DNA from 2 places in the Rhizobium sp. M10 genome. Region 2 is predicted to be linked to the other one. Evidence: predicted binding sites of a transcription regulator. Region 2 holds the regulator's gene; the other holds the start of a gene.
The links. Region 2 encodes LexA, which represses DNA repair genes until DNA is damaged. Its sites were predicted from a motif close to TGTTCNNNNTGTGTTCNG; they were not measured.
Positions count from the first base shown of each region.

Region 1 (15,122 bases), on a different contig from region 2:
GCCGGCGGCCGATGGACCAATATGCCCGCCCCTCATCCGGCGCACGCGGGATCCGCATTGCCATCGTCGTCAGCGGCCTTGGGCTCAGCCAGACGGGGACGCAGCGCGCCATCGCCGAATTGCCGGAGGAAATCACCCTCGCCTTTGCCGCAAGCGGCAACAGCCTGCAGCGCTGGATGCAGGAAGCCCGCCGCGGCGGCCACGAGATTCTTCTGCAGGTCCCGCTCGAGCCATTTGATTATCCGGCCAATGATCCCGGTCCGGAGACCCTGCTGACCTCGAAGCCGGTGGCCCGCAACATCGAGAACCTGCACAAGGCGATGGGTGAGATCACCAATTACACCGGCATCATGAACTATCTCGGCGGCCGTTTCCTCTCCGACCCCGCCGCCATGGAACCTGTCATGCGTGATATCGGCAAACGCGGCCTGCTCTTCCTCGACGACGGCACGTCGGCACAGTCGAAAACGGCGACGGTCGCCAAGGGCACCGAACTGCCTTATGCCTTTGCCGACCTGCAGCTCGACGGCCAGGTCGATATCAGCGCCATCCTGAAGAAGCTCGACGAGCTCGAACGCATCGCCCGCAAGAATGGCCAGGCGATCGGCATCGCCTCGGCTTTCGACGAAAGCGTCGACGCCATCGCCAAATGGAGCGAGGAAGCGTCCATGCGCGGCATCGAGATCGTCGGCGTCGCGGCGCTTTCCAACGACCCGAGAAGCCCCTGAGATAATTCCTGAACGGAGAAGAAGATGAGCCAGGCGACCGTGAAAGCCGAGGATCTGCCCTACCGTCCCTGCGTCGGCGTCATGATCCTGAACCGCGATGGCCTGGTCTGGGCCGGGCGACGGATCCCCGACGGCAATTCCGAATATGACGGCTCCCCGCAGCTGTGGCAGATGCCCCAGGGTGGCATCGACAAGGGCGAGGATCCCTTGGACGCCGCCTATCGTGAGCTCTATGAGGAAACCGGGATCAGAACGGTGACCCTGCTTGCCGAAGCAAGAGATTGGATCAACTATGATCTGCCGCCGGCGCTGATCGGCATCGGACTGAAAGGGAAATTCCGCGGCCAGACACAGCGCTGGTTCGCCTTCCGCTTCGAGGGCGACGAAAGCGAGATCGCCATCAACCCGCCGCCGGGCGGCCATGAGCCGGAATTCGACGCCTGGGAATGGAAGCCGATGCAGGAGCTGCCCGGTCTGATCGTCCCCTTCAAGCGCGCCGTCTATGACCAAGTGATCGCCGAGTTCCGGCATCTGGCAGCGCTGCAGGCCGAAGACTGAGCGCCCGTTTGCGGCTCGCAGGTGTGAGATGCCGGCCGCGCGGAGCGGCCGGCGTTCCTATCCGAATTATTCGGCTTCGTTGGCGGAATCGGCGTTGAGCTGGCCGTATTTGCTCTCACCGATTTTCTCGAGCAGATCGATCTGCGTTTCGAGGAAGTCGATATGGCCTTCCTCATCCGCCAGCAGTTCTTCGAAAAGTTTCATGGAAACGTAGTCGCCGGCCTCGTGACAGATATCACGCGACTTCTTGTAGGCCGTGCGGGCGTCATATTCGCCGGCAAGATCGGCTTCCAGCACTTCCTTGACGTTCTGGCCGATGCGCAGAGGCGCCAGTGTCTGCAGGTTGGGATGGCCTTCGAGGAAGATGATGCGCGCGACAAGCCTGTCGGCATGGTGCATCTCTTCGATGGATTCGGCACGCTCCTTCTTGGCGAGCTTGGTGTAGCCCCAGTCCTCGAGAAGCCGATAATGAACCCAATATTGATTGACCGCGCCGAGCTCGAGGAACAGTGCCTCGTTAAGCCGCTCGATGACCTTTTTGTCGCCTTTCAATGTCCGCTCTCCTGTTTTCCTCATGGAATTGTTTCAAGCGTGACATGAAATCAAATATTTCGGTCTCCGTCGAGTGGCGACGGGCGTGATATTCCTCGGTCGTCTGGATAATGATATCGACCACATTGGGGAAGCAGCCGCAGCAACGGCCGCGTTTTTCCATCGCGTGGTAGACCTTCGCAGGCACGATAAGCTGCCAACAGTCTTCGTCGAGAAGGTTGGTGATAACCTCCCGGATTTCCTTGTCGGTTATATAATTGCAGCTGCAGACAAGCACGTCTTCATTTCCAAACATGACACTGACTATCGTGTTTTCTGCTAAAGAAGATGGTGGCTGTCAAGAAAAAATTCGAGTCCGGCCCCATCGGGCAGCAGCGATGGGCAACGCTTGTTGCAGATTATCTAAATTATGGGGGCGATTCCGGGCGGTAACGCCCACACACAATGAAGGCATGTCCGGATGATTTCGACCGGCGCGGCGCACGTCAATGAAAATTCCGCCCGCGCGGCATGACTTCGGCGGTTTCCGCCACGCCCGCATGGCGGCCTGCGGCCAGCACCCGTTTTTCCAATTCCGCCCCCTTCCGCGCGTCGGCGATCTGCCGTTGGTCGCCTCCCGGTCTCAGCACCTCGTCCGAACGCTCGCAGGCGCCGAAACGGCGCGCCTCGCGTTGCAGGATGCCGAGCGCCGGTGTCATGTCCTCGATATGCTCGACGACCGTATGGATCACGCCGCTATGGCTTTGCAGCCTGCCGCGGATTTTTACGAGCCGAGCCCCCATGACGATCGCCCGGTATTTGTCGAATACCTTGTTCCAGACGATCGCATTGGCGACCCCGGTCTCATCCTCCAGCGTCATGAAGATCACGCCCTTGGCCGAACCCGGCCGCTGGCGCACGAGCACCAGCCCGGCGATCGTCACCCTCTTTCCGTTCGGCACTCTGAGAAGATCGACATTGCGAGTGATGCCGATCTTCCGGAACTCCTCGCGCAGGAAGGAGACCGGATGCGCTTTCAGCGACAGGGAGAGATAACGATAGTCCTCGATCACCTGCTCTCCCGGCAGCATATCCGGCAGCACCGCCGCGGGTTCTGGCTGAAGGTCGACATGACGGACCTGTTCGAAAAGGGGCAGTTCTTCGGCTGCACTCTTCACATCCAGTGCCCGCACAGCCCAAAGCGCTTCGCGCCGTGACAGATGAATGGATCGGAACGCATCCGCATCCGCCAGCCGCTCGATGACCGATTTCTGCAGGCCGGACCGCAGCCAGAGATCACGCACCGTACTGTATCCTTGACCGCGATTGTCGACGAGCCGTTTCATATCGTCCGGCGAGAGACCCTTGATCTGCCGGAAACCCAGCCGCACCGCATGCCGGGTCTTGATGATCCCGCGCATCTCGCCATGCCGGAAATCGACGGCCTTCCGGTCGAAGGCAGCCTCCTCAAGGGTACAATCCCAGTCCGATTCATTGATGTCGACCGGCAGGATCTTTACTCCATGCTCGCGCGCATCCCGCACCAGCTGGGCCGGCGCATAGAATCCCATCGGCTGGGAGTTCAGCATCGCCGCGCAGAAGACATCGGGATAATAGGCCTTGAGCCATGAAGAGGCATAAACCAGCAGCGCGAAGGAAGCGGCATGGCTTTCCGGAAAGCCGTACTCACCGAAACCTTTGATCTGATTGAAACATTGTTTTGCGAACTCGGGATCGTAATCCTTTGAGACCATTCCCTCGATGAAGCGCTTCTCGAAATCGCCGATCGTACCGGTTCGCTTGAATGTCGCCATCGCCCTGCGAAGTTTGTCGGCCTCTGCCGGCCTGAAGCCTGCAGCGGTGATCGCGATCTGCATCGCCTGCTCCTGAAACAGGGGCACGCCGAGGGTTCTTTCGAGGACCGCTTCCAGCTCCTTGCTCGGATATTCGATCGGGATGTTCCTGGCGCGCTGTTCTCGGCGTTTCAGATAGGGATGGACCATATCGCCCTGGATCGGCCCCGGCCGGACGATCGCCACCTCGATGACGAGGTCGTAGAATATCTTCGGCTTCAGGCGCGGCAGCATGCTCATCTGCGCCCGGCTTTCAATCTGGAAGACGCCAAGCGTATCGGCCCGGCCCATCATCTCATAGACCGGTTTGCCCTCGTCCCCATGCTCCCTGTTGCCGAGGTCTGCGAGCGTCTTCTTGACATCATAATGCAGTTCAAGCAGCGAAAAGGCCTTCCGCAGGCAGGTCAGCATGCCGAGCGCCAGCACATCCACTTTAAGGATCTTGACGTTGTCGAGATCGTCCTTGTCCCATTCGATCATGTAGCGATCCGGCATCGCCGTCTTCATGATCGGCACGACCTCGTCGAGCCGGTCCCGTGTGATGACGAAGCCGCCGACATGCTGGGTGAGGTGGCGCGGGAAGCCGAGAAGCTCGGAGGCATATTTCAGCACATTCCGGGTCACCGGATCCTTGACGTCGAGACCGGCCGCCTTGGCATCCCTCTCGGAAAGATTGTCCTCCGACCAACCCCAGACGAGGCTGCTGATCGCCGACTGAACATCCTCCGACAGGCCGAAGGCCTTGGCGACCTCGCGGCCGGCCGAACGGGTGCGGTAGGTGGTAACCCCTGCCGTCAGCCCGGCATGTTCTCTCTTGTAGTTTTTGTAGATGAACTGGATGACCTCTTCACGCCGGTCATGTTCGAAATCGACGTCGATATCCGGCGGTTCGTCGCGATCCATCGAAATGAAGCGGTCGAAGAGCAGCGTGCTCTTTTGAGGGTCAACTTCCGTTATTTCGAGACAATAGCAGATGACCGAATTTGCCGCCGATCCGCGCCCCTGGCACAAGACCTTGAGGTCATAACGGGCGTGTTGGATGATCCTGTGAACCGTCAGGAAGTAGGAGGCGTAGTTCTTCTTTCCGATGAGATCGAGTTCATACTCGATCTGCGGCGCAACTTTGACCGGAATCCCCTCGGGATAGCGCTTTGCCGCCCCCGCCCTTGTCAGTCTCTCGAGGGTCTCCTGCGGCGTTTCGCCAGGATCGTTTTCAGGCGGATAATTATGCTCCAGTTCCTTCAGTGAAAAGGTCAACTTCCCGAAAAAGGTCTGCGTATTTTCGATCGCACCAGGATAGTCCCGGAAGATCCGGACCATTTCACGTGAATCCTTGAGGTAGCGCTCGGCATTCGGTGCCAGCAGGAATCCGGCTTGCGATATCTGCACATGCTCCCGGATCGCGATCACGACATCCGAAAGCGGCCGGCGTTCAGGATGGTGGTAAAGTGGCTGGTTGGTGGCAATCAACGGCACGCGATTTCGGGCGGCAAGCATGGCAAGCACCGCAAAGACCTGCCTATCGCGGCCGTCATAGGCCGGCGCCAACGCCATAAAAAAAGCCTTGCGGAACCGTCTGCGAAACCGCTCCAGACAATCTTCCAGCGTCGACTGGCCCTGCTGATGATCGACAAGGGTACGATCCGGAACGAGGGCAAGCATCATCTCGTCTCCCCATTCCATGAGCTCTTCTTCCGTCAGGATGCAGGTTCCCTTGACCGCTTCCTCCTTCAGATTGCCGGCGCTGAGAAGCCGGCAGAGATTTGCCCAACCGCGGCGGTTTCTGGGATAGGCGAGAATGTCGGGCGTATCATCGCAGAAGACGAGACGGGCACCCGGCTGAACCCTGACCGGATCGAGGATTTCCTCGCCTTCCTTCGCCTGAAAATCCGTCTCATGTCTGTTCTTGTACTTCTCCTCGAGCTGCAACGCCTGCGCATGCGCCCTGACCACGCCGGCAACCGAATTCCTGTCCGCAATCCCGAGGCCGCCGAGCCGGAGATGGGCGGCCTGTACGACCATCTCCTCGGGGCCGGAGGCGCCTTCGAGAAACGAGAAATTCGTCCTCGCGCCAATCTCGAAGAATGCACGTTCGGCCTTCATGCGAATACCCCGTGCATGAACCAGCGAGGGTCGAGCTCCTGACCATAGAAACCTCGACGATAGATCCAGAAGCGATGTCCGGCCTCGTCCTCGATACGGAAATAATCGCGCGCCTCCGCGTCGCTTCCGTCGATCCACCACTCCATGGCAATCCGCTCAGGACCTTCGCTTTTTGCCACTTGATGCTGCATGCGCCGCCAGCGGAAGATCTGCGGCGGGCCATCCGGCACTTCGGCGAGTACGGTCTCGACAGGCTCCGGCGTTGCAAAAAGCCGCAACGGACGCTCTTCGCGGAAAGGGAGAGGACCGCTCTGTTCCGCCTTCCCCCGTCTTGAAAGCTTATCCATCGTCGGAACTGCGATGACGGCGCGTTCCGGCACATGGCTCTCACGGAGTTGGAAGCTTTGCAGGCAATCCGCACCCAGCCGGGCGGAGACACGGTCGACGAAAGCCGAAAGGGAGATTTCTCCCTGACGATCGCCCTCGAAATCAGCCTGCGCTTCGTTGAAGGGATCATGCTGCAACACATTCAGCCGCACGATCTCGAAACCATAGCCGGCATCGAGATCGTCATAGACCGCCTGCAGTCGTTCGGAAAAAAGCCCGGCGATAAATTTCGGTTCGCGAAGCGGTTGCGAAGCGCCGACGGAAATACGGAAGACCCTGCCGTCGACGCGGAATAGAACCAATTCGAACACCCGCCCGCCGGCGCCTCGTGCCTCCAGCGACGGCTGCAGCGACACGGCGACTTGCCTGGTGACGGCAAGGATCTGTTCCTCCGTTCCGATGGGCTCGATCAGGCGGCTTTCGGCCGAAAGACTGGCGACGGGGCGACGGGGCGAAACCGGTTCTTCTTCATGCCCTAGCGCCTGGTCGAGACGCAAAAGCAATTCCGGCCCGAACCGGCGGGTCAGCGGCGCCCGCGGCGCATTGATGACGTCGCCGATATATTTCAGGCCGAGTTTCTTCAGCGCATCGACGGTTTGCCCTTGCAGCCGCAAGGCTGCGATCGGCAAAGACATCAGCACACGCTCCGTCTCCTCATCCCCGATCACGCCGCTTTGCCCGAAACGCGACACGGCCCAGGAAAGGCCCGGCGACGATGAGATCGCGCCGCGCGCATCGATCCCCATATGAAAGAGCCGCGACAGAACATCCTTGAGAAGCGCCTTCTCACCGCCGAAAAGATGCGTGCAGCCGGTAATGTCGAGAAACAGACCGTCCTTGCCGTCGAACGCCACCAAAGGCGTATAACGGTCGCACCAGTCGGCAATTGCTTCCAGCAGCCGGCGGTCGGCGGCCGGATCTTCTTCCACCACCTCGAGCGTCGGATACATGGCGCGCACCTCGGCAACGCCCTGATCCTTCTTCAGCCCCAGCCGCTCGGCCAATTCGTCCAGTGCCGTCAGCCGCATGGCATTGTTGAGCTTGGCCGAACAGACGATGGCCGGCGCCTCAGGACGCTCTTTCGAACGCCAGGAGGGCCCCCATCGCCTGCGGGCGATACGGTCGGTTGGTAGATGCGGGAAGCTGAGCGCCAGAATGCGCTGACTGTTCGCCTGGAGGACGAATGAGGTTTGGTTCGATGACAGGGAAAAATTCGCGTTCATGGGGGCTCCACTCCAGGAGAAAGGAGAGCGGGGCCGGATTGCGGCTCTTCTCCAGCGTGAGACGGAAAATCGGATTGCCGATGCTGCCGGCAAGCTTCGATCCGTCCGGTAACGGCCGCAGAGCAGACGGTCCCGGTTCGACATGCAGGCGCAAGGCCGCACTGCTGGCCTCCTCCGCCCCTGCCTGCCGCACGACAAAGAGCGGACGGCGGGCAGCATGCGCCCTGAGACTGAGCCTGCGGCTTTCGGTCAGGCCGAAATGCACAGGGTTGCCCCGCACTTCGAGGATGACGACCGAGAAAGCAGCGCTTTCCACCGCCGCCTCCGCCAGCCAGAGCGCTTCGTCCAGCTTGCGCGGCGCGGCATGGAGAAATCGCTCAGGGCTCAACCCGAAATCCCGAAGCCCGGGAGCATAGGGACGGCCGGCCTCCAGCGTACCGACTGCATCGCCGATCCAGAGCAGCGGCATCAGCCTGCCGGCATCTGATTCCTGTTTCTGCAGCCGCGCGGCAACAGCCATCGCCAGTCCGCTTGCCGCGCCGGCGTCGCGAGACAGCGCGGAACGGAATTCGGTAATCGCATCGAGGGGCAGGCCGCCCTCCAGCGCCCGATCGAGAAGCTCCAGCCCGAACGGCAGGGATGGCAGAATGCGCTCCTGGCGCGTCTTGCGTCCTTCCGCCAAGGCTTCCCGCTCCGCGGCCGCAAATGCCGGCGCGGGCTTTCCTTCCAGTCTGGCAATGGTTTCGCGGAGCGCAAAAAGCCGCTCGCGCGCCAGGGCGTTCTGCGCCATGGCGTTCACTCCGATCCGTCTTGTTCCTGTTATGTTCTTATAGATTCCAGAGAGCTAATGAAGAGTCAACAATCATTTTCTATGAATTTATTCCTGCCTTTGATTCCGCACTCGAAAATCGGCAATAAAGGTTCTATATGGGCCCGCAAAGGAAGGAATATTCATGGCCCGCATAGACCAGAGCGATGATTGGCGGGACCGCCATGCGCCGACGATCAGCACCTTCGAGTCGCTGGCCATGGAGGCCTACAGCCATCTGCCGGATGAATTCCGCCAGCTGACGACCAACCTCACGATCGAGATCGAGGACTTCCCCGATGACGACGTTTTCGAGGACATGGCGCTGGAAACCCCTTTCGATCTGCTCGGCCTTTTCGAGGGCAGGGGCATTTCCGAACGTTTCACGGTGGAAACCGGCGAAATGCCGAACCGCATCCGCCTCTACCGGCGCCCCATTCTCGATTACTGGGCGGAGAACGACGAGACGCTCGGCGATATCATCACCCATGTCCTGATCCACGAGATCGGCCACCATTTCGGGCTGAGCGACGATGATATGGAGCGGATCGAGGCCAGCGCCGAGGAAGCCGCGGAGCGTTAGGCGTCTATCCTGGAATTAAGTCTTACTGCTCGGAGAGTTTCATCTCCGGATCATAATCCTTGCCTTCGACGGTCTTGACGACGGCCTGGCCGCACTGCATCGCGCCGGTTGCGGCATTGAAGGCATAGGTCGGCGAACCCTCCAGCGACCAGCCCTTGTTGAGGGCGGCGGTGACCTTGTGGCAGAAGGAAGCATCGTCGGGACCGGTCAGGAAGCGGTAGAGTTTCATCAGGCGGGCTTTCTTGCAGATATCAGGCGAGCTTTATGAACCAGAGCCTCGGCCTGGACAAGATGCAGCCGTTCGATCATCCGTCCATTGGCATTGATGACGTTGAGGCCCCTGGCGTCAGGATCGGCAAAAGCTGATATGACCGCCTCGGCCTCCGCAATCTCCTCCGCACTCGGCCCGAAATGCCGGTTCGCGGGCTCGATCTGCGAGGGATGGATCAGCATCTTGCCAGCAAAACCCATGGCGCGGCCCTGGCCGCATTCGGCGTCGAAGCCTTCGGCATCCTTGAAATCGTTGAAGACGCTGTCGATCGCATCGAGCCCATAGGCCCTGACCGCAAGGACGACCTGCATCAGCCACGGCACGAGATGGCTCCGTCCCGGCTGGGGAAGCACGCCCGTTTCCTTGCGCAGGTCATTAAGCCCGACAACGAGGCAATCGAGCCTTGCACCCGGCGTGCGGCCGGCTCCGGCGATCGCTCCGACATTCAGCACGCCGCGCGGTGTCTCGATCATCGCCCAGATGCGCAGCGCCTCCGGCGCCTCCGCATCGGCAAGCAGATCGCTGATGTCCGTCACATCACCAGGCTCGTCCACCTTCGGCAGGAGAACGGCGTCGGGCAGAAGCGCCTTGACCAGATCGAGGTCCGCCGACCCGAATTCGGATGACAAAGAATTGATGCGGATGATCCTCTCCTTGCCCTCAAGCGGCGGCCCGGCAAAAAAGCCGCGCAGATTTTCCCGCGCCTGCCCCTTCTTCTCGGGCGAGACGGAATCCTCCAGGTCGAAAATAACCGCATCGCAATCAAGGGAATGGCTCTTTTCAAGCGCCCGGAGATTGATGGCGGGCACGCTCAGCACCGAGCGGCGCAGATGTAGGGAACGGGGAGGTATGGTTCGGCTCATCACTCATTAGTGCCAAGCTTCGCAAAGCCCGGCAAGACAACAAAAAGCCATGCTTGCCTTGCAGAGAGAAAAAAGAAGGACCACATTCCTTTCTGTAGAAAGGTATCAAACCCATGCAGAACATTCGCTCCATCTTCTTCATGCTTGCCGGCGCCACCGTTTTTGTCGCCATGCTGCTTCTCACCTTTTCGGTGACGCTTGCCGTCGGCGGCATCCTGACCGTGCTCATGGTCGGCCGCGCCCTTTCGATGAAGATGAAGCCCGCTCCGGTCCGCGCCAAGGCAAACAACGGCCAACGCGAGATGCGCATCTGGAACGACGGTCGCGGCACGATCATCGATCTCTAAGCCGCGTCGCTCAAAAAAACCGACCGACATTGTCGGACCATGCGTCCATGATACGTCTTTAAGCAGCCAGGCATTCAGCCGGCGCTTGAACACGATGGAGGACGAGCATGGATACGACGACGGAAAACAACCCGGTTAAAATGCCGCCGGTCAAGAATGGCCTGCTGCCCTATCTGACGGTCGACGGCGCGGTGAAAGCCGCGGAATTCTACAAGAAGGCCTTCGGCGCCGAAGAGGCGCATCGGGTGCCGGTCGATGAGAGCGGCCGCACCATGCATATTCATCTCTATATCAACGGCAGCTCGCTCATGCTGGCGGATGCCTATCCCGAATATGGCCATCCCTTCAAAGGCCATGAAGGCTTCGCCATCCAGCTGATCATCGACGATATCGATTTCTGGTGGGAGCGCGCGGTGGCCGCCGGCGCCGAAGTCGTCATGCCGATCGAACTGATGTTCTGGGGCGACCGCTACGGCCAGCTTCGCGATCCTTTCGGCGTGCTTTGGGGCCTGAACGCCCCGACCAAGTAAGAACGCACGCACTCTTCGGGCCGCGCGAAACGTCGCGCGGCCGCGATTTAGAGCATGTCGCGCAAAAGTGTGCGGCGGCTTTGCGATAACGACATGCGTCAAAACAAAGACCTAAAAGCGCAAGGAGCGAATCTGAAAGATCGCGACGCGCTTTAGAAAGATTCTCCTTCATTTCGGCGGAAAACTGGACTAGATGCACATTCAGGAAAGTACATTTGCTGAAGTGGAGCATGGGTCATGGATAAATTCGTGAAGCTCACGGGCGTTGCGGCGCCCCTGCCGGTCGTCAACATCGACACCGACATGATCATTCCGAAGGATTATCTGAAGACCATCAAGCGCACCGGCCTCGGCACCGGCCTTTTCGCCGAAGCCCGTTATAACGAAGACGGCTCGGAAAATCCCGATTTCGTGCTGAACAAGCCGGCCTATCGTGATGCCAAGATCCTCGTCGCCGGCGACAATTTCGGCTGCGGTTCCTCGCGCGAACACGCTCCCTGGGCGCTGCTCGATTTCGGCATCCGCTGCGTGATCTCCACCAGCTTCGCCGACATTTTCTACAACAACTGCTTCAAGAACGGCATCCTGCCGATCAAGGTCAGCCAGGAAAACCTCGACAAGCTGATGGACGACGCCTCACGCGGCTCCAACGCCATCCTGACGATCGACCTGGAAAACCTGGAAATCACCGGCCCCGACGGCGGCTCGATCAAATTCGATCTCGACGAGTTCAAGCGCCACTGCCTGCTGAACGGCCTCGACGATATCGGCCTGACGCTGGAAAAGGGCGAGGCGATCGACGAATTCGAAAAGAAGAACGCCTCTGTGCATCCTTGGGCTGCCTGAGCCCGAACGAATGACGATCGATCAAGCCGGGCTTTCGCCCGGCTTTTTCTTTGGTCGAAGCATGTCGCGCAAAAGTGTGCAGCGGTTTTGCGGCAACGACATGCTTCAACAAAGAACCTAAAGCGCAAGGAGCGAATCCGAAAGAACGCGCTTTAGAGATCAGAGAAACTTCTCTTTCCAGAGCCTCAGCTTTTCCAGCGACACGCCGATGCCGCCGCAGACTTCGATCAGCGGATTGTCGAAGCGCGCAAGCAGCCCGGCATGCACATCGGCAGCGGCAAGGGCGGCACCGCAGGCCGGCTCGACCAGAATGCGCTGCGCATCGGCAAATTTCAGGCAGGCGGCAACGGCATCGGCATCGCTGACAAGAACGCTTTCGATCGGGTGCTGTTTCGGCAGGTCGAAGACATGCTGCGCCACCTGCCGCGCGCCGAGCGAAGTGGCGATCGAGGTGATGGCAGGCAGCGTAATGCGCTCATTTGCCTTGAGGCTTTCATGCAGTGAAGCCGCCCCTTCGGTTTCGACGGCAATGACGGGCACGTCGGGCAGCCCGTTTCTCTTCAGCCCCTCGACGATGCCGGCAAGCAGCCCGCCGCCGCCAACACTGGTGACGACGCAGTCGAATTCCGCACCCTTCGCCACCACCTCGTCGATCAGCGTCGCATGACCATCCCACAGAAGCGGATGATCGAAAGGATGCACATAGCTTGCCTTGCGGCTGCGGGCGAGTTCGACCGCGTGGGCATTGGCTTCGTCGAAAACGGCGCCGTGCACGAGGACATTGGCGCCGGTTGCCGCAATCGTCTGCCGAACATCGGCTGCCGTCGTCTCCGGCACGACGATCGTCACCGGCACGCCGAGCGCCCGGCCGGCATAGGCCGCGGCAATGCCGGCATTGCCGCCGGAAGCGCAGAAGATCTCGCGCGCGCCATTTTCCACCTCGTGCTGGCAAAGCCGGCCGACGCCGCGCAGCTTAAAGCTGCCGGAGGGCTGCAACGCATCGAGCTTCAGCCAGAGAGGCTTGCCGCTGGCGCTGTAGTCGGGGGCGGTCCGAAACAGCGGCGTGTCGAGATGGAGACGTGTAAAGGCCATGGGAGAATATCCGGGAAATAAAAGGGTGGCGACCGTTCTAATCCGTTTGCCGGTCCAGGAGCAACCATTGCGGCGGGCGGCGAAGCGTACCGATTCAGGCCTTCTCTCGCTTGAAATGCCCATTTCCGGGGGCTAAGAAGCCGCAGCTTGTTTTTCCAGGAGGGCTTCATGACAGCGCGCAATCTTTTCCTGCTGCCGGGTGACGGCATCGGTCCCGAGGCCATGGGCGAGGTCCGCAAGATCATCGCCTATATGAACGAGACGATGAATGCCGGTTTTGTCACCGACGAAGGCCTTGTCGGCGGCTCTGCCTATGATGCCCATGGCGCGGCGATCTCGGAAGCCGACATGCAGAAGGCGCTTGCCGCCGATGCCGTTCTGTTCGGCGCCGTCGGCGGCCCGAAATGGGATAGCGTGCCGTATGAAGTGCGTCCGGAAGCCGGCCTGCTTCGCCTGCGCAAGGATCTGCAGCTCTTCGCGAACCTGCGTCCCGCCATTTGCTATCCGGCCCTCGCCTCGGCCTCCTCGCTGAAGCCGGAGCTGGTCGAAGGCCTCGATATCCTGATCATCCGCGAGCTGACCGGCGGCGTCTATTTCGGCGAGCCGAAGGAGATCATCGATCTCGGCAACGGCCAGAAGCGCGGCATCGACACGCAGGTCTATGATACCTACGAGATCGAGCGCATCGCCGGCGTCGCCTTCGAAATGGCCCGCACGCGCCAGAACCGGGTCTGCTCCATGGAGAAACGCAACGTCATGAAGTCGGGCGTGCTCTGGAACCAGGTGGTGACCGAGACGCACAAGGCGAAATATTCCGACGTCCAGCTCGAACATATGCTCGCCGATGCCGGCGGCATGCAGCTGGTGCGCCAGCCGAAGCAGTTCGATGTCATCGTCACCGACAATCTCTTCGGCGACATGCTCTCCGACGTCGCCGCCATGCTGACCGGCTCGCTCGGCATGCTGCCCTCGGCCTCACTCGGCGCGCCGGACGGCAAGACCGGCAAGCGCAAGGCGCTCTACGAGCCGGTGCACGGCTCGGCCCCCGATATTGCCGGCAAGGGCATTGCCAATCCGATCGCCATGATCGCCTCTTTCGCCATGTGCCTGCGTTACTCCTTCAACATGGTGAAGGAAGCCGACGACCTGGAAAAGGCGATTGCCAACGTGCTCGACAAGGGCATCCGCACCGGCGACATCATGGCCGATGGCGCAAGGCAGGTCGGCACCGTCGAGATGGGCGATGCGATCCTTGCCGAGTTCAAGGCGCTCTCGGCCTGATATATTTCACGTGAAACAGTATCAGCCCTTCGCATCCCACGCGGAGGGCTGCTTTTTCTGCAGTCGGCGACCGCAACGCTTGGTCGAATTCTCCGAGCCGGACTATCCTCGGCCACAATCTCGTGTATTTTTGCGCCGGATTTCACGAGCGCATGACCGAGAACCGAGATCGATTTCCGGCCATGCCAATTCGAACGGACGACGGCATGCGGGCATTTTGGACTTCCCTGGACAGGCGCTGGCGCCGAAGCGACGCTGCCATGCCGCCTTTGCGCTGGCAGGCCTGCCTCTTTATCACGATCAATGCCGTGATCCTTTCCATGCTGCTCTTCGATGCGCCGATAGGCGCCAGCAAACCTCCCGCTCCAGTGAAGCAGCTTGGCGAGCTCCTGACCGGTTTCGGCGATTCCGCCTGGCTGATCCTTACCAGCATCCTGCTCTTCTTCCAGGGCAGGGCGGGTTACAAGCTCCTGAAGACGGCGCGAGCCAGGGCGCAGGCACTCTATGTAAGCTGGATCGGCGCCTATCTCTTCACCACCGTCGTGTTCTCTGGGCTTCTCGCCAATCTCCTGAAGCGGGCGATCGGAAGGGCTCGCCCCGATCACTTCCACGATTACGGCATGTTTTCTTTCACGCCCTTTTCGGGCCATTCCGCTTTCGAAAGTTTTCCCTCCGGCCATTCCACCACGGTCGGCGCTTTCTTCGCGGCCTTCGCGCTTCTGTTTCCGCGCTACCGCGTTGCCTTCATCGCCTGCGCCATCTGGCTCGGCATGACGCGTGTCATGGTCGGCGCCCATTATCCGAGCGATGTCATCGCCGGCCTTGCCTTCGGCGCCTGGTTCTCGCTGTTGATGGCGATCGTCTTTGCCCGCTGCGGGTTGCTCTTCAAACTAGCGCCGGATGGCTGGCCGCTCGCCAAGCGCCTTTTCCCTGACATGGAAAAGCCCGGCGCCTTGTGAGCGCCGGGCCGCTTCTCGAGCTTCTCAGACGCGAACGCGCCATCAATCCATTGCGTGGATATCCCTGTTCTTCGTTTCCGGCAGGAAGATCAGGCCGATCACCAGGGTGATCGCCGCAAAGACGATCGGATACCAGAGACCGTAATAGATATCGCCCGC
Region 1 covers NZ_NWTA01000005.1:112,480-127,601, reverse strand. The annotation lists gene CO671_RS10185 (divergent polysaccharide deacetylase family protein) at 1-728, shown strand, start outside; gene CO671_RS10180 (RNA pyrophosphohydrolase) at 753-1,286, shown strand; gene bfr (bacterioferritin) at 1,353-1,838, opposite strand; partial or broken gene CO671_RS10170 ((2Fe-2S)-binding protein) at 1,804-2,203, opposite strand; gene CO671_RS10165 (error-prone DNA polymerase) at 2,324-5,773, opposite strand; gene CO671_RS10160 (DNA polymerase Y family protein) at 5,770-7,218, opposite strand; gene CO671_RS34155 (hypothetical protein) at 7,229-8,173, opposite strand; gene CO671_RS10155 (metallopeptidase family protein) at 8,337-8,774, shown strand; gene CO671_RS10150 (DUF1737 domain-containing protein) at 8,797-9,003, opposite strand; gene CO671_RS10145 (CoA ester lyase) at 9,003-9,908, opposite strand; gene CO671_RS10140 (hypothetical protein) at 10,022-10,255, shown strand; gene CO671_RS10135 (glyoxalase/bleomycin resistance/extradiol dioxygenase family protein) at 10,363-10,785, shown strand; gene leuD (3-isopropylmalate dehydratase small subunit) at 11,023-11,631, shown strand; gene CO671_RS10125 (pyridoxal-phosphate dependent enzyme) at 11,791-12,723, opposite strand; gene leuB (3-isopropylmalate dehydrogenase) at 12,892-14,004, shown strand; gene lpxE (lipid A 1-phosphatase LpxE) at 14,211-14,963, shown strand; gene CO671_RS10110 (MFS transporter) at 15,006-15,122, opposite strand, start outside.
Region 1: CO671_RS10155 (metallopeptidase family protein) is a predicted target of LexA. The motif match lies at 8,195-8,212, and genes of this name have one in related genera.

Region 2 (15,122 bases):
GCGCGCTTCCATGCCGGTTGCGAGCATATGGCCGTGGTCGCGATAGGCGGTGATGACCTGGTCGCCTTCCTTCTGCGCCATCTGCATGCCGACGACGACAGCTTCCTGACCGATGTAGAGATGGCAAAAGCCGCCGATGAAGCCCATGCCGTAAAGCTGACCGGCCTTCTCCTCGAAGCGGCGGATCAAAAGCATCTCGCGATAGGCCTTGAGTTCCTCATCCCGATCGAAGTCGGCTACCGGGCCTCCATTCGATGCTTTGGCTGCTGGTTTTGCTGCAGTTTTGCGGCTGGAAACGGTCGCGGTCTTTCGCGGCGCCATTCAACCCTCCCTATGGGTTTGTCGTTTCTCGGTGGCGCGTACCATAGGGAAGAAATTTGACCACAGCAATGCCATAATTGCATGGCTCGTATTCGGCACTAAGCTATTGGAAATAAAGAAGAAATAAGAATTAACTGAATTCCGGTTAATTGGAGTAGTGGTTGAATATGACGATCTCGTCCGCGCGCGACATATTCAGCTGATATCGCGCCTTTTCGTCCAACATGTCCTTGTCGAGCGAACCGTCACTGAGGAGCGCGACCTGGCTTTCCAGATGTTCGCGCTTCGCCTTCAACACCGCAAGCTCTTTTTCGCGCGCGACACGCTGACGCTCGAACGTCTCCGTCGCCCGCAGGCCGTAATCGCCGTGAACGCAATGATAACCGAAATAGGAGAGGAAGGCGACCGTCATGGCCGGGATGACGAACCGGCCGAACTTTCTCTTCTTATGATGCTTTGTCCACATACACGTATGCTCTTGAACGCATTACCAATTCGTTCAGCATAACGCGCAGAGATTAACCGTTCGTTGACCGTAAATATGAGCAATAAAAAACCCGCGCCGGGAGGGCGCGGGTTAAGCCATTGACGTTCAGATTCGATCAGCCGCGGATGATCGAGCGGCCGGCATACTGCGCCTGCGGGCCGAGGCCTTCCTCGATGCGGATCAGCTGATTGTATTTGGCAAGGCGGTCGGAACGCGACAGCGAACCCGTCTTGATCTGGCCGCAGTTGGTGGCAACCGCGAGATCGGCAATGGTCGAATCCTCGGTTTCGCCGGAGCGATGGGACATGACGGCGGTGTAGGCCGCCTTGTGCGCCGTATTGACCGCGTCGAGGGTTTCCGTCAGCGAACCGATCTGGTTGACCTTGACGAGGATCGAGTTGGCGACACCCATGCGAATGCCGTCGCGAAGGCGGGCGGAGTTGGTGACGAAGAGATCGTCGCCGACGAGCTGCGTCTTATTGCCGATCAGGTCGGTCAGCGCCTTCCAGCCGTCCCAGTCGTCTTCGGCCATGCCGTCCTCGATCGAGATGATCGGGTATTTGCCGGCGAGCTCGGCCAGATATTCGGCCATGGCGCCCGATTCGAGCGTGCGGCCTTCACCTTCGAGAACGTATTTGCCGTCCTTGAAGAATTCGGTCGAGGCGCAGTCGAGGCCGAGGTAAATGTCCTCACCCGGCTTGTAGCCGGCTTTCTCAACCGACTTGACGATGAAGTCGAGGGCTTCCGAAGCGCTCTTCAGACCCGGTGCGAAACCGCCTTCATCGCCGACATTGGTGTTGTGGCCCTGGGCGGCAAGCTCCTTACGCAGCGTATGGAAGACTTCCGAACCCATGCGCACGGCTTCGGCGATCGTATCGGCGCCGACCGGCAGGATCATGAATTCCTGGAAGTCGATCGGATTGTCGGCATGAGCGCCGCCGTTAATGATGTTCATCATCGGCACCGGCAGCAGGCTCGCCGAAGCGCCGCCGACATAACGATAGAGCGGCAGGCCGGAGGCCTGGGCGGCAGCCTTGGCGACGGCGAGCGACACGCCGAGGATGGCGTTGGCGCCGAGACGCGACTTGTTCGGCGTGCCGTCCAGTTCGATCATGATGTTGTCGATCTGGATCTGGTTTTCGGCGTCGATACCGCCGATGGCGTCGAAGATCTCGGTGTTGGCGGCCTCGACCGCCTTTTCGACGCCCTTGCCGAGGTAGCGCTTGCCGCCGTCGCGCAGCTCGACCGCCTCATGGGCACCCGTCGAGGCGCCAGAGGGAACGGCCGCGCGGCCCATGCTGCCGTCTTCGAGGTAGACGTCGACTTCGACGGTGGGATTGCCACGGCTATCGAGAATCTCGCGGGCGATGATATCGGTGATTGCAGTCATGGGTTCTTCCTGCTCGGTGGGTGATCAATCGTTCGAAGCCTGTCATAATCGAAGGCGGGCAAATTACAATGCCGCAATTCCCGCCTGCGAAGCAGCGTTCTGACGTGGCCTAAACCACGATCATGTCAGCCTGTTGAACATCAAGCCTTGGCGACCGCGTCGAAGGCAAGCAGCTTCTCAAGCAAGCGCGGCATGTCCTTGAGATAAACCATGTTCGGGCCGTCGGACGGCGCGTTGTCAGGGTCCTGGTGGGTTTCGAGGAAGACGCCGGCAATTCCCGTCGCCACGGCTGCGCGCGCCAGCGTTTCAACGAATTCGCGCTGACCGCCCGAGGATTCGCCCTGCCCGCCCGGCTGGGCGACGGAATGGGTCGCATCGAAAATGACGGGCGCGCCCATCGCCGCCATGATCGGCAGCGAGCGCATGTCGGAAACCAGCGTATTGTAGCCGAAGGAAGCGCCGCGCTCGCACAGCAGCACGTTCGGATTGCCGCTGGCATTGAGCTTCTTCAGGACGTTCTTCATATCCCAGGGGGCGAGGAACTGGCCTTTCTTGACGTTGACGACGCGGCCGGTCCGGGCAGCGGCGATCAGAAGATCGGTCTGGCGGCAGAGGAAGGCGGGGATCTGCAGAACGTCGATCACCTCCGCCACCTCGGCGCACTGCTCGGCGGTGTGAACGTCGGTCAGGACGGGAAAGCCGAATTCCTTCTTCAGGTCGGCGAAGACCTCCATGCCCTTTTCAAGCCCGATGCCGCGCTCTGCCGAGAGCGAGGTGCGGTTCGCCTTGTCGAAGGAACTCTTGTAGACGAGGCCGATACCGAGCTTTGCGCAGAGCTCCTTCAGCGTACCGGCGACCATGAAGGCGTGGTCACGGCTCTCCATCTGGCAGGGGCCGGCAATCAGCGACAGGCGCCCGGTATTGGAAAAGGTGACCTGGCCTTCGCCTTCGCCGATCTTGACCTCGGAATTGGTATCAGTGCTCATCGTGGTTCCTCGAAGGCAAAAAGCGCGCCCTGCCCGGGCGTGGGCTTCACCAGAATGCGATTGTTCTTGCGTGTGTATGTCACTCCGTTAGCAGCCAAATGCGCTTCTGTCACGGCAAGATCGGTGACGGTGAAGAGGATTGCCTGACCGCGCAGGCCACGATCGGCGGCGGAAACGACAAGCTCGAAATAGGCCTCCAGCCCTTCCGGCGTCATCAGGCTGATCTTGGCATTGGATGCCGCGATCTTCATGCCGAAACCGGTTTTCTCCACCACCGTCTGCCCGACCGCAAGACCAACGAAGGCGGCAAATGCAGCCGGCTCCGGCGAACAAAGGGCGATCTCGGCAATGCCGGTCACGCCATTGGCATGCGTCTCCAGAGCGGCACGACCGGCCGGGAACGAATTGATGCGCTGACAGGTGAAGAGAAAGAAGTCGGGCGCGCGCAGATCTCCTGAAAAGGCCAGTTTGAAGCTGCCGACGCTTTCCGAACCGTCCGGCATCCGCATCGGCCGGCTGAACTGCAACATCTCGCCGGCACTCGCGCCGCTACCCACGAATCGCCGATGATCGAGGCCGGCATCCTCGGTGAGGAAGGCCAACGCCGAAAGTCCCTCCTCGCCGCAGCGGAAGCGGAAGGCGCGATTGCGGGCGATGAAGACATTGCCGTGGCGGGCCGCTGCCTCGCTCTCCTCGACACTCGCCACGCCGAGCGGCTCGATATAGGTCTTGTCGGCGAAAAAGACGCAGGCATTTTCCGTTCCGAACGGATGGCGCGCATCGGCGGCGACGGTAAAGCCGAGCTTGCCGAGCCTTTCGCGCGCCAGGTCGATATTGACGACGGGCAGCACGACATGATCCAGCGGGTGCGGTTTGGCGGAATGTGCGATCATGATATCCCTCCTGACACGCCAGAGATGTGCGACAGCACCACCCTCAATGCAAGACATGTGCGCCAATCCGGCGAATGAAAATAAAAATCTCGACGAGTTGGCGCGAAGTTTTACGGAAATTTAGCTACTTGCGGAACACATATGGAACATATAGTGTCTGTTCTGGATTTGTTTCAATCACGGGGTCTGACGTCGATGCTCACGCGCAAACAACAGGAGCTTCTCCTTTTCATTCATGAGCGCATGAAGGAATCCGGCGTTCCGCCCTCTTTCGACGAGATGAAGGATGCCCTGGATCTCGCCTCGAAATCCGGCATTCATCGCCTGATCACGGCGCTGGAGGAACGTGGTTTCATTCGCCGCCTACCGAACCGGGCCCGGGCCCTGGAAGTGATCAAGCTGCCGGAGGCCTATAGCCCCAGTCTTCAGCCGCGCCGCGGTTTTTCACCGAGTGTTATCGAAGGCAGCCTCGGCAAGCCCCAACCGGTCGCCGCCCCCGCTGCCGCAAAGCCGATCGCCGACAACGGCAACACTGTGTCCGTGCCGGTCATGGGCCGGATCGCCGCCGGCGTTCCGATCTCGGCGATCCAGAACAACACGCACGACATCGTCGTTCCCTCAGACATGCTCGGCTCGGGTGAACATTATGCGCTGGAGGTCAAGGGCGATTCGATGATCGACGCCGGCATCTTCGACGGCGACACGGTGATCATCCGCAACGGCAGCACCGCAAGTCCCGGCGATATCGTCGTTGCGCTGGTCGACGACGAGGAAGCGACGCTGAAGCGCTTTCGCCGCAAGGGTGCCTCGATCGCCCTCGAAGCCGCCAACCCGGCTTACGAGACCCGTATCTTCGGGCCCGACCGGGTCAAGGTGCAGGGCAAGCTGGTCGGCCTCATTCGCCGTTATCACTGACAGCGGACGGGCCGGTTTCGGTAAAACTGTCTTTGCGCCAATCATAGGCTCGATGGCGCATCCATGGACGCGACAAAGCATCGAATGCGGTTGCGACCTCGAATCCCTCCTGTGCAAAACGCAGTTCGACGGAACCGGTCCTACGCAGCGTCTCGCCGGTGAAGAGTGTCGCACCCGAGCGGCAACGGTCGAAACGCAGGCGCACCGCGGTCACGACAATCTCGCCGGCGTCGCAGGCCGGGCCGAGATAGGCGGCGTTGTCGATGACGGCGACGACATGGCCATTGCCGAGCCTGACTATACACCAGGCCTTCTTCACGCAGGAAAACCGATTTACCTCACCACCGGCTACAGCGGTCGCCATCGCCGTCCTCGCGTCATTCTGCTGGTCGCGGGACAGCCTGACGCGGCGGTCTTCACCCGGTGGCGGGATGGCAGGACCATCCAGCATCTTCGGCGGGTGGTGCCTCGGCAGGACCAGCGCTCTTTGCCACTGGTCGAAGATGAAGTCCGGCGGGTTTTCACGGTTGGAAGCCAGTGCCGCCGGCGCGATGAGCGCGACCAGACCACCATCCTCTGAAATCACCAGATCCGGCGGCCGGGACCCTGGCAGAATCAGCAGGATGAGCGTCGAACCGGCGAGGATCGATGTGCCGGCATGGCGCAACCGGGTGCGGAGCAGCGTCAGCAGCAGAAAGCCTGCCACAGCGACCGCGAAATACCAGGCGGGCAAGCGGCCGAGGCCGATGTCGCCGCCCCAGCCGGACACCGTCTTGGCGACCGCAATCACCAGATCGAGGCCGAAACCGACCACTTTCCAGAGCGGAGCGTCCAGACCGAACGGCATGAGCAACATAGCCAGCAGCCCGGCCGGCATGACGATGAAGGAGATGATCGGCATCGTCGCAAGGTTTGCCGGCAGGCCATAAGCGGTCAGGCGATGAAAATGCTCGATCGAAAACAGCGCCGTGGAAAAGCCACCGATCAACGAGGTCAGGAAGACGCCGCCGAAGAAACCGGCGATCGCCACGACCGGCCGCAGGACCGGCAGCTTCAGCAACGGGTTTTCCCGGACGCGCCGGTCCTTCCACAGCTGATAGCCCGATACCAGTGCCAAAGTCGCGGCAAAGGACATCTGGAAGCTCGGACCCAAGACTTCGGAGGGTGAAATGGCGATGATGACGAGCGCCGAGAGAACGACATTGCGCAGGCTGATCGACGGCCGATCGAAGAAGACGGCAATCAGCATGATCGCCATCATGATGAAGGCGCGTTCGGCCGAAACCCCGAATCCTGAGATCAGGAAGTAGGCCGTGACGGCGAGGAGCGCGCCGCCCGCGGCGAGCTTCTTTGTCGGATAGGCTTGAGCGACAACAGGAACGAGGCTGAGCAGCATCCGGAAACCGACGAAGAAGATGCCGGCCGACAACGCCATGTTGAGGCCCGAGATCGCCACGATATGCGCAAGGCCGGACTGGCGCAGCGCCTCCGTCGTTTCCTTCGAGATGGCGCGCCGCTCGTCAGTCACCAGAGCAGCGGCAAAAGCGCCTGTGTCGCCGGGCAGGATCGAGCGTATGCGATCGCCGATGCCGCTGCGCAACTGATAAAGCCATTCGAGCAGAGCTTCGGACGTCGATCTCGCAGGCTGCGGGCCTGCCTGCGAATCGACTTTCTCGGGCGCACCGTAGAAGAAGCCGTTGGCGCCGATGCCATCGAAATAGGCACCGAAGGAAAAGTCGTTGAGCCCGGGAAGCGCCGGCCCCGCCGGCGGCGTCAACCGTGCTCGGCCGGTGATGACGTCACCGATCTCGAAGGGCGCATCGGCGCCGCGGGCGATCACGGTTATGCGCCTCGGCGGCCGCTTCACCTGTGGCGCCTCGGTGCCGGTGACGGCAAGAACATAGCGCCACCGCCCGCGATCGTCGCCTTCGCGCCGCTCGACGCGGCCGGTCACCGTCGTCGTCACGGATGAATCGAGGATGACGGTCGAGGCCCGCCAGCTTTCGAGCTGCGCGCAGAGCATGCCGCATACCACGAGGGCAAGCGCCATAAGCGTCGCCCGCAAGGCCGGCCGGCTGCGGCCGGCGACGACCACCGCAAACATCAGCACCGACAGGCAGAGCAACGATGGAAGGAGCGGAAAATCCGTTGCCGCAAGAAACCAGAATGCCGCGCCGGCACCGAGGAAGACCGGCGAGAACAGGAGCAGGCGGCCGTGGTCGGCCTCCTCGCTCAGCATCCGGCCGCCAGCACGCAGCGCTTGTCTCATTGCCGCCGGCAGCCGATGGCGCAACGACATCGCGGACTGGGTTCTCGCCGGCCGCATCACCACGGCAGGGGCAGGAAGATCGGCCGGATCGGCAAGACCGACGCCCGCTTGCGGCCGCAATTCGACTGTCGTCAATTCCTGCATGCGCCGCCCGAACTTACCCTGCCCAGGCACCCAGAATGCAACCTCTGGGCAAATCCGGCAAGCATAATCGATTGAAATACGAGCGAAAATCGCAAATGCGAAAAGACCAGTCGAATCATCGGTTTCCGCTATGCGTGCCGCTCATCGCTGCAGTGCCTAAAAGGTGATGCCGCAATGCACAAAATGCCGTCACGGTAACTTGGCATTAGCTTCGCGATCATATAGCTATCGGTAAGGACGCTTAACCCCTATGGCGCTTTTGTGGCGCCACCGACATTTCGGAGGATCAGCATGACGGATCAAAGCGCAACAATAAAAATTGGTGACAAATCAGTCGACCTCGCCGTCAAAAGCGGCACGATCGGTCCAAGCGTCATCGATATCGGTGCTCTCTACAAGAACACCGCTTCCTTCACCTACGATCCGGGCTTCACCTCGACCGCATCCTGTGAATCGAAAATCACCTATATCGACGGCGACGAAGGCGTGCTGCTGCACCGCGGCTACCCGATCGAGCAGCTCGCCGAACATGGCGACTTCCTCGAGGTCTGCTACCTCCTGCTTTACGGCGAACTGCCGACGGCCGCGCAGAAGAAGGACTTCGACTATCGGGTCACGCATCACACCATGGTGCACGAGCAGATGAGCCGCTTCTTCACCGGCTTCCGCCGCGATGCGCATCCGATGGCCGTCATGTGCGGTTGCGTCGGCGCGCTGTCGGCCTTCTATCACGACTCGACCGATATCACCGATCCGCATCAGCGCATGGTCGCCAGCCTGCGGATGATCGCCAAGATGCCGACGCTGGCCGCCATGGCCTATAAGTACCATATCGGCCAGCCCTTCGTTTACCCGAAGAACGACCTCGACTATGCATCGAACTTCCTGCGCATGTGCTTTGCCGTTCCCTGCGAGGAATATGTGGTCAACCCGGTGCTTGCCCGCGCCATGGACCGCATCTTCATCCTGCATGCCGATCACGAGCAGAACGCGTCGACCTCGACCGTGCGCCTCGCCGGTTCGTCGGGCGCCAACCCGTTCGCCTGCATCGCGGCCGGCATCGCCTGCCTGTGGGGCCCCGCGCATGGCGGCGCCAACGAAGCAGCACTCAACATGCTGAACGAGATCGGCACCGTCGATCATATTCCGGAATATATCGCCCGCGCCAAGGACAAGAACGATCCGTTCCGCCTGATGGGCTTCGGCCACCGCGTCTACAAGAACTACGACCCGCGCGCCAAGATCATGCAGAAGACGACGCATGAAGTACTCGGCGAACTCGGCATCAAGGACGATCCGCTGCTCGAAGTGGCGATGGAGCTCGAGCGCATCGCGCTCACCGACGAATATTTCATCGAGAAGAAGCTCTATCCGAACATCGACTTCTATTCCGGCATCACGCTGAAGGCGCTGGGCTTCCCCACGACCATGTTCACCGTGCTCTTCGCGCTTGCCCGCACCGTCGGCTGGATCGCGCAGTGGAACGAGATGATCGAGGATCCGGAGCAGCGCATCGGCCGTCCGCGCCAGCTCTATGTCGGCGAACCGAAGCGCGACTACATCCCGGTTTCGAAGCGCTGATCGCTTCAGACCAATCGGCTCAAAAGAAAACCCGGTCAGAAACGACCGGGTTTTTTCTTTTTCAGCACGTCGAGCAGGATTTCGGCAGCATATTCGCCCGGCGGCTTTTCGGTCTGCATGCGCTGCCAGATGAGCTCATAACCTTCCTTCATCGCCTTGAGCTGGTAAGTGTCGGCCGACAGCCTTTCCATCCAGCGTGCGAGGCTTGCGCCGCGAACGACATCGTTCAGATATTCCGGCACGACCGCGTAATCGGCAATCAGGTTCGGCAGCGCCCCTGTCCAGGTCTTGATGCCCGATGTCAGCAGCCGCATGATCCAGTCGACCTTGTAGGCGGAGACGACGGGAACGTCGGCGAGCGCCAGTTCGAGAATAACGGTTCCGGATGCCGCCATGGCTGCATCGGCCTCGACGAAAGCCTTCCACTTTGCTTCCGCGCCGACAACGATCTCCGGCGTTACCGCCCATTTCGCCGTCAATTCGCGCACAAGCCCTTCCTTGTGTCGCATCGTCGGCAGGATGAAGCGCATCGGTCCATTGCGGGCGACAAGTTCGCTCACCGCCACCTCGAAATGCGGCAGGAGCTTCTGGATTTCCGAGGAGCGTGAGCCGGGCAGAAGCAGGATTGTGCCGTTGCCGGGCCGTCTTCCCGCACGCAGGCGTCGGGTCTCCAGGAGCGCAGGGTCGGCGGTCAGGCGATGCCCGACATAGGTCGTTGCCGGGCCTTTGAGGCGCTGCATCGTCGCCGGTTCGAAAGGCAGGACGGCGAGCACGTGATCGACATAGGCAAGCATGCGCTCGGCGCGATATTCCTTCCAGGCCCAGACGCTCGGACAGACATAATCGACGACAGGCAAATCCGGCAGCGCCGTGCGGACACGCTTTGCCACGCGATGGGTGAAATCCGGGCTGTCGATGATGAGCAGAATGTCAGGCCTTGCGGCGATGATTTCAGCCGTTGTCCGGCGGATCAGGCCAAACAGCTTCGGCAGCCGGCTCAGCACCTGGGTGATGCCCATGATCGACAGTTCGGAAAAATCGAACAGGGATCGCAAGCCCTCCGCCTGCAGACCCTCCCCGCCGACACCGACAAGTTCCACCGGTCCGCCATGGATGCGCTTCAGCGCGGCGATGAGGTCGGCGCCGAGGAGATCGCCCGACACCTCACCGGCAATGACGGCAATCTTCAGCGGCGCGCCGGTCATTCCAGCCCCCATTCCGGAAGACCGCGATCAATGCCGCAGACGAAAAGTCCGGCCTCGTCGGCGGCGCGGATGACGGCAGCACGATCGAGCACCAGCGAGCGGCCGGCTTCGACGGCGATACCGGCAAGGCCGGCTTTACCGGCGTTCAGCACCGTGGAAACGCCGATGGCCGGCAGGTCGGCGCGAATATCCTGCTGCGGCTTGCAGAGCTTGACGAGCACGCCGCGGCGGCGCGTCGAAATGCGCCCGGCGGCTCTGAGCCCGGCGACGCGGTCGAGCATCTCATCGGTGCCCTCAAGACCTTCCATCGCGACAACCCGCCCGCCGATGCTGACGCCGCCCTGCCCGACATCCAGCCGGCCGAGCATCTCGGCGGCTTCGGCAGCACGGCTGATATCGCGCCGATCTTCGTCACCGGGTGCCACGGCGCCAAGCGGACCGACGGAAGCCAGCAGGTCGGGGGCGATCTCATGGGCGCCGACGACACGCCGGCCATTTCCCTCGATCAGCCGGATCACCATCTGCAGGACCGTATCGTCGCCGCCGGAGAGCAGGGTGCGGATCGCGGCCGGCACCTTCATCAGAATACGCAGCGTCGGGCGCACCTCACGCCATTCCGGCCGGCGGCGCACGCTGCCCGACATCACCACGCGGCCGATGCCATAACGGTTGAGAAGACTATCGAGGGCGGCGAAATCGCCGATGCCGATTATAGCGTGGTCGTAGCCTTCCCAACGCCGGTCGCTTTCGTCCTTCAGGGCGACGATAACAGGATTTTCGCCTGCTGCGCGTGCGGCTTCCGCGACGTAGGAAGGCAGAAGGCCGCCGCCGGCGATGATCGCCAGCCGGCCCGCCGCGGTGTCGCCTGATAAAGCCACGGGCTAGCCCTTCTGACCTCGGGTCGGCGAGGACAGGGCGCGGTCGCTTTCGGCGGCGATGAAATCCAGGATCTGCATCACCTCTGCGCAATCGGCATATTCCTCGCGGATGGCCGCGGCGTTCTCACGCACGGAGGCCGTTCCCTCGAAGATCGCCTTGTAGGCGCGGCGCACCCTGTGGATGACGGCGCGGTCGATGCCGGCGCGCGTCATGCCGACGACATTGAGACCGCCCAGCAGACCGGGATTGCCGTTCAGCATGCCGTAGGGAATGACGTCGTAACTGACTGCCGACAGCCCGCCGACGAAGGCCTGGCGGCCGACGCGGGTGAACTGATGAACGGCCGAGCCGCCGCCGAGAATGACGCGATCCTCGATGACGACGTGGCCGGCGAGCATGACGTTGTTCGACATGATCACGTGGTTGCCGACCCGGCAGTCATGCGCCACATGCGAATTGGCCAGGAACAGATTGTTGTCGCCGACGATTGTCTGGCCGCCGAAATCGGCGGTGCCGGTGTTCATCGTCACGCCTTCACGAATCGTGCAGTTGGCGCCGACCGAAAGCGTCGTCTCTTCGCCGGCATGATGCACGCTCTGCGGATCGCCGCCGACGACCGCCATCGGGAAGATGCGCGTGCCCTTGCCGATCACGGTCCGGCCGGTGACGATCGCATGCGCCAGGAGCTCGACATTGTCATGCAGGACGACGTGCGGCCCGACATGGCAGAAGGGACCGATCTTCACGCCCTCACCGATCGTGGCCCCGTCTTCGACGACGGCCATCGGATGAATGCGGGCGCTTTCGGCAATCGTACTCATGCCTGATCCTTACGAACGATCATCGCGCCGATATCGGCCTCGGCGACAAGCGCGCCGTCCACCTTGGCGTCGCAATGGAATTTCCAGATATTGCCGCGCTGCTTGTGCTTCTTGACATGGAATTCGACGCGATCGCCGGGCACAACCGGCTTGCGGAAACGCGCATTCTCAATGGTCATGAAGTAGACAAGGTTGCCCGGCTGGCCTTCCTTCTTGGCACAGATCGCACCCGCCGTCTGCGCCATGCCCTCGATCAACAGCACACCCGGCATGATCGGCGACTCCGGAAAATGGCCGGTGAAATGCGGCTCGTTCACCGTGACGTTCTTGATGCCGATCGCCGCGTTGTCGCCATCGATCTCGATGATCTTGTCGACCATCAGAAACGGATAGCGATGCGGCAACAGCTTCATGATCTCGATGATGTCAGCCGAAGAAAGCGTCGTCGTGGCTTCCTCAGTCATTTTCCTTGCCTCCAGGGTTCCGCCCGCGCAACTTGGACTTCGACACTTGTTGCGCCGCCTCTCTCAGATAGTCTTTCAGCGGACGAGCCGGTACGCCGCCATATTGCCCGCCGGCGGCAAGATCGGTCATGATACCGCTTTTGGCGGCGATCTGCACGCCGTCGCCGATCGTGACATGGCCCTTGATGCCGGCCTGGCCGCCGATCTGCACGCCGTTGCCGATCTTCGTGCTGCCGGCAATGCCGACCTGCGCGACAATGGCGCAATGGCGGCCCATCTGAACGTTGTGGCCGATCTGGACCTGGTTGTCGATCTTGGTGCCCTCGCCGATCACGGTATCATCCATGGCGCCGCGGTCGATCGTGGTATTGGCGCCGATCTCGACATTATCCTGGATGATCACCCGGCCGATCTGGACGATCTTGATCATGCCGCGCGGACCCGGCGCATACCCGAAACCATCCTGGCCGATGCGAACGCCGTTGTGGATGATGACACCGTTGCCGATCAGCGCGCAGAGAATGCTGGCGCCGGCTGCAATCGAACAATCCCGGCCGATCTTGACGCCTGGGCCGATGATGCTGTGCGCGCCGATGCGGGTGCCCTCGCCGATCTCGGCATGCGCCCCGATAACCGCCAGCGGCTCGACGATCACGCCTTTTTCCAGCTTGGCGCTCGGATCGATCACCGCGCTCGGCGCGATCTCGCCTTCACCCGGCGAAATGGTGACCGGGCGCAGTGCCGCCGGGTAGAACAGGCCGCCTGCCATGGCGAAAGCCGCATGCGGATTGGACGACAGGATGATCGGGATATGCTGAGGTACGAGGTCGGCGAGCGCCTTGTCGCAGATCACCGCCGAGGCCTGGCAGGTCAGCAGCTCGTCCCGGCTGCGGCGCGACAGGATATAACAGACGTCGCCCGCCCGCGCCCGGTTGATGGGAGCGACGGAGCGAACGATGATGTCGGCATGATCGGAATTGGCGAGTTCCGCCCCAAGAAACTCTGCCAGCTCAGCGAGCTTCAGACCTTCATGGGGCAGAAAAAAAACGTTTTGCTCCATCGGCAATGCTCCAGAACGGAATTGAGTCTTACAGTTCCGGACTGCCGATATCAGAATTGGTTGTTGATGCCAAACTTGAAGTTTTGCGTCTTGTCGAAGTCTTCCTTGAGGACCGGAATTGCGTAATCCAGACGCAACGAACCGAACGGAGACTGCCAGACGACGCCGACACCGACGGAAGCACGCAGCGAGGCGTCTTCGCCTTCGATGCCGTCACCCCTGAGGTCGACGTCGTTGCCGAACAACGTGCCCGCATCAGCGAAGACCGCGCCGCGCAGATTGAAGTCACGCGGGAAGCCCGGCATCGGGAAGGTTGCTTCGGCCGATGCCGTGAAATACGTCGTACCGCCCAGCGGATCGTCGTTGGTGCCGGAAACGCGCGGGCCGATGCCCTTGTTTTCGAACCCGCGAATGTCGCCGTTGGTCAACGTGAACTGGTCGAAGACGTTCAGATGCTCGCCGAAGCCGACGACATAACCAGCCGAGGCCGAAACCGAGCCGATGATATCGGCATCGTCAGCGAGCAGGTGGTAGTAACGGGCCTTGCCGTAGATCTTGTAGAACTGCGAGTCGCCGCCGAGACCGGCAATTTCCTGCGTCGCCGTCGCGTAGATGCCTTCGCGCGGCAGGACCGTGTCGTCGAGCGTGTTGTAGGTCAGCGTCTGCGAGATGGAAGACCGCGTCCACGGGCTGTCCTCGACGAGGTGCTGATACGGAGCCGACAGGTCGGAAAGATCGCTGTCATCAGCGTCATACTTCATCTGCTTGTAGTTATAACGGAAGGTCGTCGCCAGATCCTCGGTGATCGGCGCGGTGACGCGCAGGACGACGCTGGTTTCCTCGTAATCGTAGTTGTCGTTGCTCGACGTCTCGCTGTGGTTGACGTCGAAGCCCGCCGCCAGACGATAGCCGAGGAAATAGGGCTCGGTGAAGCTGACGCCGTAGGCGCGCGAACCTTCCTGACCGCCGCCGGCCGAGATGCGGATGTACTGGCCGCGGCCGAGGAAGTTTTTCTCTTCGATCGACGCTTCGAGCAGCAGGCCGTCACCGCCGGCGGCATAACCCGCACCGACGCCGAACGAACCGGTGGACTGATCCTGCACGTCGACGACCACCACGACGCGATCCGGCGAGCTGCCCGGCTGGGTGGAGATATTGACGGAGGAGAAATAGCCGAGCGCTTCGAGGCGGCGCTTGGCCTTGGTGATCATCTGCTGATTGAAGGCGTCGCCTTCGCTCATGTCGAATTCGCGGCGGATGACGTAATCGCGCGTGCGGCTGTTGCCACGGATTTCGATGCGCTCGACATAGGCGCGCTCGCCCTGGTCGACCAGATATTCGACACCGATCGTGTTGTTGTTGAGGTCGCGGTTACCGCGCGGCGTGACGCGCGCAAAGGGATAACCGGCAGAGGCCACCTGATCGGAGATCGCTTCGATCGACTTCTGCACCTCCTTGGCGCTGTAGACATGACCTTCCTTGGTGCGCACCAGCGGCAGCAACTGATCAGAGCCGACGCCTTCGACGGTCGACTGGACGGTCACCGGTCCGAAGTCGTAACGCTGACCTTCCTCGATGTTGAAGGTGAGCGTGTACTTGTTGGTTGCCTCGTCGAAGCTCGCATCGGAAGAGACGATGCGCATATCGGCATAGCCGCGGTTGTAATAGAACTGGCGCAGCGCTTCTTCGTCGGCGTGAAGCTTGTCT
Region 2 covers NZ_NWTA01000010.1:206,497-221,618, reverse strand. The annotation lists gene pdhA (pyruvate dehydrogenase (acetyl-transferring) E1 component subunit alpha) at 1-321, opposite strand, end outside; gene CO671_RS18565 (septum formation initiator family protein) at 467-787, opposite strand; gene eno (phosphopyruvate hydratase) at 924-2,198, opposite strand; gene kdsA (3-deoxy-8-phosphooctulonate synthase) at 2,339-3,184, opposite strand; gene CO671_RS18550 (VOC family protein) at 3,181-4,077, opposite strand; gene lexA (transcriptional repressor LexA) at 4,273-4,992, shown strand; gene CO671_RS18540 (ComEC/Rec2 family competence protein) at 4,973-7,405, opposite strand; gene gltA (citrate synthase) at 7,697-8,986, shown strand; gene lpxB (lipid-A-disaccharide synthase) at 9,022-10,191, opposite strand; gene CO671_RS18525 (LpxI family protein) at 10,188-11,069, opposite strand; gene lpxA (acyl-ACP--UDP-N-acetylglucosamine O-acyltransferase) at 11,073-11,891, opposite strand; gene fabZ (3-hydroxyacyl-ACP dehydratase FabZ) at 11,888-12,355, opposite strand; gene lpxD (UDP-3-O-(3-hydroxymyristoyl)glucosamine N-acyltransferase) at 12,348-13,415, opposite strand; gene bamA (outer membrane protein assembly factor BamA) at 13,466-15,122, opposite strand, start outside.